Regions from separate parts of the Mesorhizobium sp. M2E.F.Ca.ET.209.01.1.1 genome, predicted to be linked through region 1. Evidence: predicted binding sites of a transcription regulator. Region 1 holds the regulator's gene; each other region holds the start of a gene.
What was found. The regulator LexA, encoded in region 1, represses DNA repair genes until DNA is damaged. The targets are predictions, from matches to a motif close to TGTTCNNNNTGTGTTCNG.

Region 1 (4,190 bases):
GGCGTCCCAGACGTCCCGGTAGCCGACATAGAGCGGCGTGAAGCCGAAACGGACTGTCGACGGCGCTCGGAAATCGCCGATCACGCCGCGCTCGATCAAGGCGCGCATCACCTGGTAGCCATGCGGATGGGCGAACGACACCTGGCTGCCGCGTTCGGCGCCGTCGCGCGGGCCTTCCAGCTCGAGACCCAACGCGCCGCATCTAGCTTCGACAAGGCGGATGAACAGATCCGTCAGCGCGACGCTCTTCTCGCGCACGGCCGTCAGGTCGACTTCGTCCCAAAGATCCAGCGCGCCTTTCAGCGCCCGCATCGACAGCACCGGCTGCGTTCCGCACAGGAACCGCCGGATGCCTGAGCCGGCGGCATAACCCTGTTCGAACGCGAACGGCCTGGCATGCCCCCACCAGCCGCTCAGCGGCTGGCTAATGTCGCCATGGTGGCGGGTCGCGGCATAGATGAAGGCCGGCGCGCCCGGCCCGCCATTGAGATATTTGTAGGTGCAGCCGATCGCGAAATCGGCATTCGAGCCGTCGAGATCGACCGGCAGGGCGCCGGCCGTGTGGCAGAGGTCCCAGACGATCAGCGCACCGGCGTCATGGGCCTTGCGGGTCAGGGCGGCCATGTCGCGCAGCCGGCCGGACTTGTAGTTGACGTGGTTGACCAGGATGACGGCAACATCGTCGTCGATCAGGTCCTCGATCGTCGGGGCATCGACGCCTTCGAGCCGCAGCACCGTGCCGGGCCGCGTCGAGGCCACCCCTTCCGCCATATAGAGGTCGGTCGGGAAGCTGTCGCCCTCGGCAACGATCACCGGGCGCTCGGGCCGCATCGCGAGCGCCGCATGCAGGACCTTGTAGATGTTGATCGAGGTTGTGTCGCACACCACCGTCTGGCCAGGCGCGGCGCCGATCAGACGCCCGAGCCGGTCGCCCAGCTGGACAGGCATGTCGAACCAGCCGGCGGTGTTCCATGCGCGGATGAGATCCCGCGCCCATTCCTGCTTCGCTGACTTCTCGATCTCGCTGAAGACGTTGATTGAAGCAGCGCCGAGCGAATTGCCGTCGAGGTAAATCACCCCTTCCGGCAGAACGAAGCGATCGCGCAGGGCGCGCAGCGGGTCCGCGGCATCCATTGCCTCGACCTCGGCAAGATCGGGAATTCCCCTCATTGTGCTACCGCCTCCGCTTCGAACCGTGCCGCTACATCCTCAGGCGACCGAGGAGTTGTCTCATCACCGTCAGCGGCACGGCAAGAACCTTCTGTCCTGTGTTAGCTGGTCCATAGACGGCAAAGGCTGAGGGCCGGAATCGTCGCCAAGGTTGGCATTTTGGGTTCGTTTCGTTCACGGTACGGTGCATGCATGAATGAGCCGACGCGAAACCCTCGGTGCCTCAGCGACGGTGTCGCCTCTCAATTTCAGCTTAAGGAGAATTGCAAAATCGAGCGGAATCAATGACACAGCCCAGCCGCCGGCGGCCGGGCACCGTCGGATGCAACATTCTTTCGGCAGCCTTAAGAAATTCATTAAACTTTAAACGGTTGCGGAACACAACTGGAACAGATAGTGTTTGTTCTGGGTTTGTTTTTCTGATTCTGGTTTCGGAACCCATGGGGGCCGCCAATGCTGACGCGCAAACAACATGAACTCCTGATGTTCATCCATGAACGCCTGAAGGAGAGCGGGATTCCTCCATCCTTCGACGAGATGAAGGAAGCGCTGGACCTGGCCTCGAAGTCCGGCATCCACCGGCTGATCACGGCGCTGGAAGAACGCGGCTTCATTCGCCGGCTGCCAAACCGGGCGCGCGCGTTGGAGGTCTTGCGGCTGCCCGACTCGATCGCGCCCGGCCTGAATGCCGCAAGGAAATTTTCGCCAAGCGTCATCCAGGGCGGCCAGGGCAATCTAAGCCGCCAGGTCAAGCCGGCAGCGCCTTCGCGTACGCCGACGCCGAGCAATGACGACGACGCCGTTTCGGCCGTGTCCATTCCGGTGATGGGCCGAATCGCCGCCGGTGTTCCGATCGACGCCATCCAGCACCAGACGCATTCGATCTCGGTGCCGCCGGACATGATCATGGGCGGCGAGCATTATGCGCTGGAGGTCAAGGGCGACTCGATGATCGAGGCCGGGATCTTCGACGGCGACACCGTCATCATCCGTAACGCCAGCACGGCGAGCCCGGGTGAGATCGTTGTGGCGCTGGTCGACGATGAGGAAGCGACGCTCAAGCGCTTCCGCCGCAAGGGCGCCTCGATCGCGCTGGAGGCTGCCAACCCGGCCTACGAGACCCGGATCTTCGGACCGGATCGGGTCAAGGTGCAGGGCAAGCTCGTCGGGCTGATCAGGCGCTACTGATCCGGCTGCGAGGGCTTGGCCCTCTCAGGGCTTTTCATAAGGCGGCAGCCCCCTCGCCTCGCGCGAGTATTTGCGCTGCTCGTGCCAGGGCCGATATGGCTTTTCGACGGCATATTGGATGGCTGGGCGGGCCGTTGCCGATTGTGGATCGAAGAAGACGGCGGCGCTGCCGTCACGCGCCAGCTGGCGCTTGGTGACGACAAGCACACGCGGATCCCAGCAGGGATTGTAGGCCGTCGCATCGTTGATGACGATGAGGTCGGCAAAGCCGCAGGCAGGCCGGGCGCTGTCGCGGTTTTCGGCAAGCGCGACGATCGCGCCGGAAGGGTGCCGGCCGATGCAGAGGTCACCGGTGCAATAGAAGGGCGATCCTGGTGGCAGGTCGACAGGATCGGCGATGTCGAGAGCGTCTTTGGCAAACGTCTCCGGCGGCACGATTTCCTCGGCTTTCAGCGCCCGCTTCCAATTGTCGGTGGTGAACTCGTTGGAGCGTTCGCGGTTGACGGCAAGTTCGCCGCCGCCGATCGGCATCGCCACCAGATGCGCATCCTCCGAGATCAGCACATCCGGCGTGCGCACATGCGGGATCGCCAGCAGCGCGGCGAGGGCGAAGGGAACAGCGGCGAGCCTTAGCCAGGTGGTGGCCATGGTCGCGATGACCAGCGCGATTGTCGCCAGCAGCACCGACTGGATCGAGATCAATCCCACGGCATCGACCGGCGAGCGCTCGGAAATCCATGCCGAAATGGCAATCATCGCTGTCAGTCCCTTGCCCATCACATAGAGGAAGGGACCGTCGAAGCCGAACGGCATGGCGAGCGCGCTCAACACGGCGAACGGCATGACGATCAGCGAAACGATCGGCATCACCGCGAGGTTGGCCAGCAGGCTGAGCGGCGACACGCGTTGGAAATGCCAGATCGCAAACAGCAATGTCGCGCTGCCCGCAATGAGCGAGGTTACAGCGGCGCCACCCACGCCAACCGCCAGTTTTCGCGACAGGTATCCGAGGAACGAATGCTTTGCCAGCGGCGCGGTCGCTTTGCCGGCGCGATAGTCGGCAAAGCCGGCATAGGCCCCGACCAAGGCAGCGGTGGCGGCGAAGGACATCTGGAAGCTCGGGCCGACCACTTCATGTGGCGACACAAGGATGACGGCAATCGCCGAGATCGCCAGGTTGCGCATCGTCAGCGCCGCGCGGTCAAAGAGCACCGCGATCAGCATCACGGCGAGCATGATGAAGCTCCGTTCGGCCGCCACCACGATGCCGGAGATGACGAGGTAAGCGGCAATCGAGGCAAGCGCGATCGCAGCGGCGTATTTCTTCACCGGGCGGCGCGACGAGAAATCCGGAAACAGCGCGAAAGCGCCGCGCAGCAGGAACATGATCGTGCCGGCCACCAGCGCCATGTGCAGACCGGAGATCGAGATAATGTGGTAGATGCCGGTGCGTCGCATCGACTCGTTGATCGCTTCCGGAATGCCGGCGCGCACGCCGACGATCAGCGCCGCCGCGATCTCGCCTTCGGACCCGCCGATGCTGCTCCGGATGTGGTCGGCGATCCCTTCGCGCGCGTTTTCTATGGCCGATGCAATGCTTGCGCCCAACAGCACCCCCGTTGGCGCAGACGGAGTCGGTGCAATCAGCTTCGGGTCGCCCAGGAAAAAACCGCTGCCACCTATTCCGGCAAAATAGCTATCGAAGGAATAGTCGTAGCTGTCCGGCCGAACTGGGCCGGTCGGCGGCAGCAGCTTGACATAGCCGGTGAGCATCGACCCGGCCGTCATGCCGGGCGGGATCCTGCGCGCCGACAGCCGAACGCGGTCCGGCG
Region 2 (4,190 bases), on a different contig from region 1:
CCATGTCGTCGGCGGTCGCGCCGAGGATCGACATCATCGGCGGCGTCACCATGAAGGCGTGGCCGTCATAGGCGCCGTCCGGACGCTGGCCGAGGCCGGGCTTCCAGTTGGTCGCCGGGCGGATGAGGTCGGCAAGCCGCTCGAGGATATCGACGCGCACGGCGCGGCGGCCGAGATTGCGGTAGCCGGCGAGCTTGTAGAAGGTCTTGTCGAAAGCCGGGTCGATGACGACCGAGGTGCGGCCGGAGGCCAGCGCATGCACCACATCGCCGAAGCCCGGCTTGTCCTTGCCGTCGTTCTTCAGCGCCCATAGCAAGGTCACCAGGCCGGCCGGAGCCGGCTTGATCAGCGCCGGCACGAAGACATGGTAGGCGCCGAAGCGCACGCCGAGCCGGCGCAGCGCGGCGCGGCCTTCCTGATCGAGCGACTTCATCTCCTCGGCGATGTCGCGGCGATTGATCAGGCCGAAATGCTCGACGAGCTGGAAGGCGATGCCGCGCGCGATACCGGTGAGCTGGTCGGCATTCTTCAAATCGACCAGAGGCTTCAGCAGCGACTCGATCTGGAAATTGACGAAACGCTCGGCGCGCGCCGCGACCTTGTCGCGGGCAGGGCCGGTCAGTTGCTCATCGGCAAGCAGGACAAGGCGCGGCTTCAGCGCCTCGTCACCGCCGACCAGCGTGCCGATCGGCGCGCCGATCCAGCGCAGGACGCCGTCGGAGCCCAAGGCCAGGTCGCCATTGGCGCAGGCGGCAAAGCGTTCGGCGCGCGCGTCGAACTCGGCCGCGAGCGCCTTCTGGGCGGCGGTGCGCACCGCCTTGGCGTCTTCGCCGCCGGCGCTTTGGTCGGCGGTGAAGCGGAACCCTTGCAACTCGCCGACATGATGGCCTTCGACGAGGACGGTTCCGGTTGGGCTGATTTCGGCTTCAGGCATGGTATTTTCTCTAAGGCGCCGCATGAGGACGGAAGTCCTGCGGTCTACGAAGCGTTTCGTCAACCGCTCATGCAGCGCATCCGACAATCTGTCTTCGATTTCGCGCGTCTTTTCCTGCCAGTGTAGCTGATCGGCCAGCCATCCAGGGCGGTTGGAGACGAAAGTCCAGGTGCGGATCTGTGCGATCCGGTGCGAGAGCGTGTCGATATCGCCTTCGGTCGTATCGGCGCGCCGCACCTGCTCGGCCATGTAATTCTCATCGACATGGCCATGGCGCGCAAGGTCCATATAGATGGAGGCGATGAGGTCGGCGTGCTGGGCCGGCGCGATCTTGCGGTAGTCGGGGAGCGCGCAGGCTTCCCAGAGCAGCGCGACACGCTCCTTGCCGGTGGCCAAAGCGCGAATGTCGCCGTCCTTCGACAGATGCTCCAGCGCCTGCGCGTCGACAGCCGGCAGCGCCCGGGTCAGCCCCTCGACCGGCGCATTGGTCTCAGTCGAGCGCTTGAGCGCGTCGAGGCTGGAAAAATCGAAATCGGCGGTGCGCCATTGCAGCACCTTCACCGGGTCGAAATCATGCGCCTCGATCTTGGCGACCAGATCCTCGTCGAACGGGTCGACCTGGCCGGTGACGCCGAACGTGCCGTCGCGCAGGTGCCGGCCGGCGCGGCCGGCGATCTGGCCGAGCTCGGCGGCGGTCAGGTTGCGGTATTGGTAACCGTCGAACTTGCGGTTCTGGGCGAAGGCGACATGTTCGAGGTCGAGGTTCAGTCCCATGCCTATGGCGTCGGTCGCGACGAGATAGTCGACGTCGCCGGACTGGAAGATCTCCACCTGCGCGTTGCGGGTGCGGGGACTGAGCGCGCCGAGCACGACGGCCGCACCGCCCTGCTGACGGCGGATCAGCTCGGCGATGGCATAGACCTCGTCGGCCGAGAAAGCGACGATCGCCGTGCGCCGCGGCAGCCGGGTCAGCTTCTTCGACCCGGCATAGGCGAGATGCGACAGGCGCGGCCGGGTCACCACGGAGACGCCCTTCAAGAGCTTCTGCAGGATGCCATGCATGGTGGCCGCGCCCAGCAGCAGCGTCTCCTGGCGGCCGCGCAGATGCAGGATGCGATCGGTGAAGATATGGCCACGCTCGAGGTCGCCGGCGAGCTGCACTTCGTCGATGGCGACGAAGGCGGCGTCGGTCTCGCGCGGCATCGCCTCGACGGTGCAGACCGAATATTTCGCGCCGGCAGGGACGATCTTCTCCTCGCCGGTGATCAGCGCCACCTTGTGGGCGCCGACCTTCTCGCAGACGCGGGCATAGACCTCGCGGGCGAGCAGCCGGAGCGGCAGGCCGATAATACCGGTCTCATGCGCGACCATGCGCTCGATGGCGAGATGGGTCTTGCCGGTGTTGGTCGGGCCGAGCACGGCCGTCACGTCGCGGCCCGAAAGGATCAGTGGCTGGGAATGTTTCGGCTGAATGTTCATCGGCTCGGAAATAAGGTTTCTGCCGCTTGCAGTCTGGAGCACGGCGGTGCCGCCGCGTGTGACAAGGGACACATAGGGACTTCGGGCGGGAAGAGAAAGCGGAATGTTCCTTCGAGGACAGGCAGGGCCGGTCGGGGCAGCCAAAATCGGTCGTTGTTAACGGCTGGAACGAGTCTGGAACGAATCAGCGACGAATCGCTGACTCGATCTGATTCAGGTTTTGTTCACGGCTATATGTGGATTTTTTGACAGCGAGTCTCACCACATGCTGAATCGGGAAACTGGCCCGATTCATGCCTTGCCTCCGCCGGATCGAGCCGCCGTTAACTTTTGCCGGTGAACGGTCGGGATCGATTCGAGGGCCATCGTCAAGGTTATGAATTTGTTGATTTTTCTTAATCGCTTTTAACGATTTGGGTAACGTTTTCGCTTCCCGCGGTTAACTTTCCGGCCAAAGCCAGAACGAATCGGCGACGAATCGGAGATGCAGGAAGTTTCACGGTTTGTTCACCCCTAGATATGGTGTTGTCCACAGCTTACCCACCGAGGATTCACAGCTTGTGAAGGGGTTGTGCACAGAGCGCGGCCGGGCCGTTAACTTTTGCGTCCCGAATTGAGGCAAGTTGGAGCGAATAGGGAGTAGCGAATAGGGAATAGGGGATAGAAATCTGATAGCCGTCGCGCTGACGCCGCCGTTCTTCCCTATTCGCTACTCCCTATTCGCTACTCCCTATTTGCTACTCGCTAACAGGAGCCGCCATGGCGACAAATGCTGTCAGGCGAAGTACTGGCCGCCATTGGCGGTGATGGTCGAGCCGGTGATGAAGCCGGCCTCGTCGGAAGCCAGGAAGACGACGCAGCGCGCGATCTCTTCCGGCTCGCCGAGGCGGCCGACGGGGATCTGCGGGATGATGCGCTCATTGAGCACCTTCTCGTCGATCGCCTTGACCATGTCGGTGGCGATATAGCCCGGACAGATGACGTTGACGGTGATGCCGGCGCGGGCGCCTTCTTGTGCGAGCGCCTTCGAGAAGCCGATGTCGCCGGCCTTCGACGCCGAATAGTTGACTTGGCCGGCCTGGCCCTTCTGGCCGTTGATCGAGGAAATGGTGATGACGCGGCCGAACTTGCGATCGCGCATGCCGCCCCACAGCGGGTGCGTCATGTTGAAGACGCCGGAGAGGTTGGTATCGATCACTTCCCTCCACTGCGCGGGCGTCATCTTGTGGAACATGGCGTCGCGGGTGATGCCGGCATTGTTGACCAGCACCCCGACCGGACCGAGATCGGCTTCGACCTGCTTGATGCCGGCGGCGCAGGCCTCGTAGTCCGCGACGGACCATTTGTAGACCGGGATGCCGGTCTCGGCCTTGAATTTCTGGGCCGCCTCGTCATTGCCGGCATAATTGGCCGCGACCGAATAGCCGGCGTTCTTCAAGGCGACCGATACCGCAGCACCAATGCCGCGCGATCCGCCGGTGACGATTGCTACTTTGCTCATGTGGTCCTCCCTTTGAAATCGTCTGAGCCAATAGGGAGTAGCGAATAGCGAGTAGGGATTTGATGTCCCGCCGCGCGCGTCGCTTCTTCTTCCCTATTCGCTACTCCCTATTTGCTATTCGCTCACAGCGCTTCCACGCACATGGCGACGCCCATGCCGCCGCCGATGCACAGCGTGGCAAGGCCCTTCCTGGCACTTCTGCGGCGCATCTCGTAAACCAGCGTGTTGAAGATGCGGGCGCCGGACGCGCCGATCGGATGGCCGATGGCGATGGCG
Region 3 (4,190 bases), on a different contig from region 1:
CGCTCGAGCGCGACCTGCGTCAAGGCATTGGCCGCATCCTCGTCCGACGAGACGAAATCGCCGGTCAGGACGCGCAGTTCCTCGACGGCCCTCGACATCGGCACCACGCGCCCGGCCGAACGGTCGCTCGCGCATGCGTCGATGACGCACAGAAGATCGATGAGTTCGAAATTGTCCATGGCGGCCTCCGCTGGGCCATCCCTTCGCTCAGTCAACGGCGTGAGGCGCGGACCGGTTCCCGCGCCGGCTTCATCCTTGCGGCCTTGCCGGCGCGAGCTTGAGGTCGAAGCGGGCCGGCAGGCATGGCTCGACACAGGCCCTGCGCACCGATCCGGTTGCCATGGTATCGATTGGAAGAAGGACTATCATCTGGGCATGGCGTTGCGGCCAGAGCGGCCTGCCGAAGAGGAGGAAGACGCCGCCGATCATCAGCGCCAGGAGCAGCGCGGCAAACAGGTTCGCGATCATGTTGCCGGGTTGCACGGCAGCAACTCCAAGTCGATTTCCAGAGGGAATGGAGTGCCCATCACATCGCAGGAATGATGGGCACTCCGTGGTCGACCGCCGATGAAGGGACTTTGTCCGGCGGCTTGCTAGTCAAATGAATTGATGGCGCTCTTGTTGCTCGAAAATCTGCGCCTCGGGCCTCTGCGCTCGACGCATGAGACTTCAGTCCGAACAAGGCCTCGGACCGTCGCCCGAAGGCCCGAACAGTCGTTTTCGGCTGCCGTTGCCCGGCCCTCGAAATCGGCGAAAGGAGAAAAGACATCGCCGACTGACGGCTTCACCTTTTGACAGGCCGCACCAACTGTTGCTCCTTCAATTCAACGTAGAATTCAGGCCTCGAGGTCCATCGGCTGATGACCGGGCTGCTGGTGCCAAAGCACCTGGCGATAATCCGTCAGTTCGACGACCTGCGTGCAGACCGGACAGATGTAGCTGTCGCAGCATTGGCGAAGCGCCGGGGAGCCGCGGTGAGCGGCAATGACCGGCGGACGCGAATAGGCTTTGACGGCTTGATCAAGCATGGTTTCCTCCTGGTGGTTGTCGATTATCCCCGCCCAAGGTTCCTCCCTGGCCGACATGTCGCGCCGCCGTGGCACTCGGCCAGCGGTGAAGCAGGTTCGGCATGAGGCTGATGGGGGAACGCACGAGGCCGCGACGATAGCGCCTTGATTGTTGCCGAGGGTCGCATCGAATTCTCTCCCTGTCGGGCGAAAACGGATGGGTCCCTCAACCACCGCCGTGCCAGCGCCAGAACAGGAAAGCACCGGCGACCAGGTTCCGCATTAACTTCCGATAAGGCGCCAAAAAAATCTTCGAGCGCCGGGAGCGCTCAAGTATTAGCGACTTCTCATAATAAGGCGTATGATTCCGGTTGCGGTCGCCGACGATCGCAACGTCGGGCGCCGCTTCACATGGGAGGGAAACCATGGCCGAAGTTGCAATGCAGGTGACGAAACTCGAATCCAAATCGCACAACAATCCCGACGAGGTCCGCGCGCCCGCCAAGACGCGTGTCGAGATCGTGCGGCTGCCGGGCTACACGCTGGGGCGGATGAACATGCAGCCGGGCTGGAAGTGGTCCGAATGCGTCAAGCCGGTGGTCAAGACCGAGAGCTGCCAGGTCTCGCATGTCGGCTATGTCGTATCCGGAGCGATCACCGTGCGGATGACCGACGGCACGCAAAAGACCTTCGAGGCCGGCACTTCCTACACCATCCCGCCCGGCCATGACGCCTGGGTGGAAGGCAACCAGCCGTTCCAGTGCATCGAGGTGTTGAGCGCCGAACAATACGCCAAGCCGGCGTAGCGCAGACCTCGCCCTCATTTCGGCAGTGGAGAACGGGGCGCCGTGGGCGGCGTTCCTGTCGAGTTCGCACGATCTGATTCAGGGGTGATCTCAGGCTGCGGTCCATTCGCGGCTGTAGCTTCAGGTTGTGGAAACTTGCACGCTCAAGCGTGGCGGCTTGACACGGAGCTTCTTTTGTTCTCTTTATGTTCTATAAATTCCCCTTACAAAAGACGCAGCTAATGCTGCAATGCCACACAAATGGCCATGGGAGCGCGCGATGGCCGCCACGAATGAAGCTGCGGCCGCCACCATTTTGCATGCCGATCTCGACGCCTTCTACGCCTCCGTCGAGCAGCTGCTCGATCCGTCATTGCGCGGCAAGCCGATCGCCGTCGGCGGCGGCGTGGTGCTGGCGGCTTCCTATGAAGCCAAGGTGTTTGGCGTGCGCGGCGGCATGCCCGGTCGCAAGGCGCGCGAGCTCTGCCCGCAGCTCATCTTCGTCGGCGGTCATTTTTCCGAGTACCAGCGCCTCGGCGACGCCGCGATCAAGGTGCTCGACGATTTCACGCCGGTGGTCGAGCGCATCTCGATCGACGAGGCTTTTGCCGACGTCGCCGGCTGCACGCATCTGTTCGGTCCGCCGCAGGAGATCGCGCGAAGAATCCGCGAGCGGGTAAAGGCCGAGCTCGGCCTGCCGATCTCGATCGGCGTGGCGCGGACAAAGCATCTCGCCAAGATCGCCTCGCAGGTGGCCAAGCCGGACGGGCTGGTGGTGGTCGAGCCCGGCACCGAGCTTGCGTTCCTACACGACCTGCCCGTCACGCTGATGTGGGGCGTCGGCCCGGCGACCAAGGCTAGGCTCGCCGAGATCGGCGTCGAGACCATCGGGCAATTGGCGCGCACCCATAGCGGCGCGCTGGAGCGGCTGATCGGCCACGCCGCCGGCCAGAAGCTTGCCGCGCTCGCCTGGAACCGCGACCCGCGCAAACTCGAGACGCATCGGCGCGCGATTTCCGCCGGCGCGCAATCGGCGCTGGGCAGGAAGCCGGCGGTGCCGCGCGTCTTCGTGCCGACGCTCTTGCATCTGGCCGACCGCGTGGCGAGCCGCCTGCGCGCCAAGGACCGGCCCGGCCGCACGGTGACGGTGCGGGTGCGCTTCGCCGATCTGCGCGCCGTCACCCGCTCGGTGACGCTGGAGCAGCCGATCCAGGCGACAGTGATGCTGGCCGAGATCGCCGAGGAGCTGGTGCGCGGCGTGCTGGCCGCCCATCCCGGCGAGCGGGACATATCGCTGCTCGCCATCTCCGTTTCGCATCTGGAGGAGCATGCCGAGTTGCAGCTCGAACTGCCACTCGGCCTGACGGATGAGAAGCGGAAGCCCGGCAGCCGCAAGGGCCTCGCCCGCTTCGGCGCCGACCGCGCCATCGACAAGATCCGCGAGCGTTTCGGCCGGCAAGCTGTCGGCTACGGCACGGTGGCCTTGGAAGGCCCGCGCTCGGTGCCGGACGGATTCCGGGAGCTGGCGGAGAAGGAGCTGTAGAGGGCGGAGTGCTTAATTTCCCCTTTCGGGCGAGATCAGCAGCTTCGTCGCTTTCGCCGATCACCAGCACACCCCCGAAGGTCCGCGATTCCGCCGCTTGCCAGAATGGCCGCGCTGGGCTGGATTAGGCGCCGGAACAGCCATGCCCGAACGATCGGAGTCATTCATGGCCAGTGAGACGGCAGCGCCCGATACCGGGGCGGCGCCAGGCGGCGCGGCCAGCACCGACGGCAAGGCCGAGCGCTACGACCTCGGCCTCTGTCTGTCGGGCGGCGGCTACCGGGCCATGCTGTTCCACGCCGGCGCGCTCTGCCGTCTCAACGAGGCGGGATTGCTCCAGAAGCTCGACATGGTGAGCTCGGTTTCGGGCGGCTCGATCGCGGCCGGGCTGCTCGCGGTGCTCTGGCCACGCTTCGTCTTCGCGGGCGGGGTCGCCACCAACTTCGATATCTATCTGCACAGGATCCTGGAGTTCTCGCAGGTCTTTCTCGACGCGCCGTCGATCCTCAAGGGCTTGCTCAACCCGTTTTCGAGCGCCGCGCAAGAAGTCGCCGCCTGCTACGAGCGGAATTTGTTCGACGGCTCCAGGCCGATGTTGAAGAACCTGCCGGAAAAGCCCTGGTTCGTGTTCTGCTCCAGCAATCTTGGCACCGGCTCGCTGTTTCGCCTGTCGCGGCGCTACATCGCCGATTACCGCATCGGCGTCGCCTACCAGGCCGACCTGCCGGTCGCGACCGCGGTGGCCGCCTCGTCGGCCTTCCCGCCTTTCCTGTCGCCGCTCCGGCTCGACCTCACGCCCTTCGCGTGGAAGAACGACAAGCTCGACCCGGGTGTCGGCCCGCCGGTGCCGGCTTC

Region 2: a site for LexA is predicted at 2,578-2,595, ahead of EN852_RS32235 (helicase-related protein). Genes of this name have one in related genera too.
Region 3: a site for LexA is predicted at 1,989-2,006, ahead of dinB (DNA polymerase IV). Genes of this name have one in related genera too.

Annotation. Positions count from the first base shown of each region.
Region 1 covers NZ_SADP02000034.1:12,115-16,304, forward strand. Annotated here, with positions in the region: gene kynU (kynureninase) at 1-1,170, opposite strand, end outside; gene lexA (transcriptional repressor LexA) at 1,624-2,358, shown strand; gene EN852_RS33260 (ComEC/Rec2 family competence protein) at 2,383-4,190, opposite strand, start outside.
Region 2 covers NZ_SADP02000031.1:8,980-13,169, forward strand. Annotated here, with positions in the region: gene EN852_RS32235 (helicase-related protein) at 1-2,413, opposite strand, end outside; gene phbB (acetoacetyl-CoA reductase) at 3,189-3,914, opposite strand; gene EN852_RS32245 (acetyl-CoA C-acetyltransferase) at 4,037-4,190, opposite strand, start outside.
Region 3 covers NZ_SADP02000004.1:384,528-388,717, forward strand. Annotated here, with positions in the region: gene EN852_RS11005 (hypothetical protein) at 1-179, opposite strand, end outside; gene EN852_RS11010 (polymerase) at 250-483, opposite strand; gene EN852_RS11015 (hypothetical protein) at 837-1,028, opposite strand; gene EN852_RS11020 (cupin domain-containing protein) at 1,433-1,813, shown strand; gene dinB (DNA polymerase IV) at 2,073-3,335, shown strand; gene EN852_RS11030 (patatin-like phospholipase family protein) at 3,502-4,190, shown strand, end outside.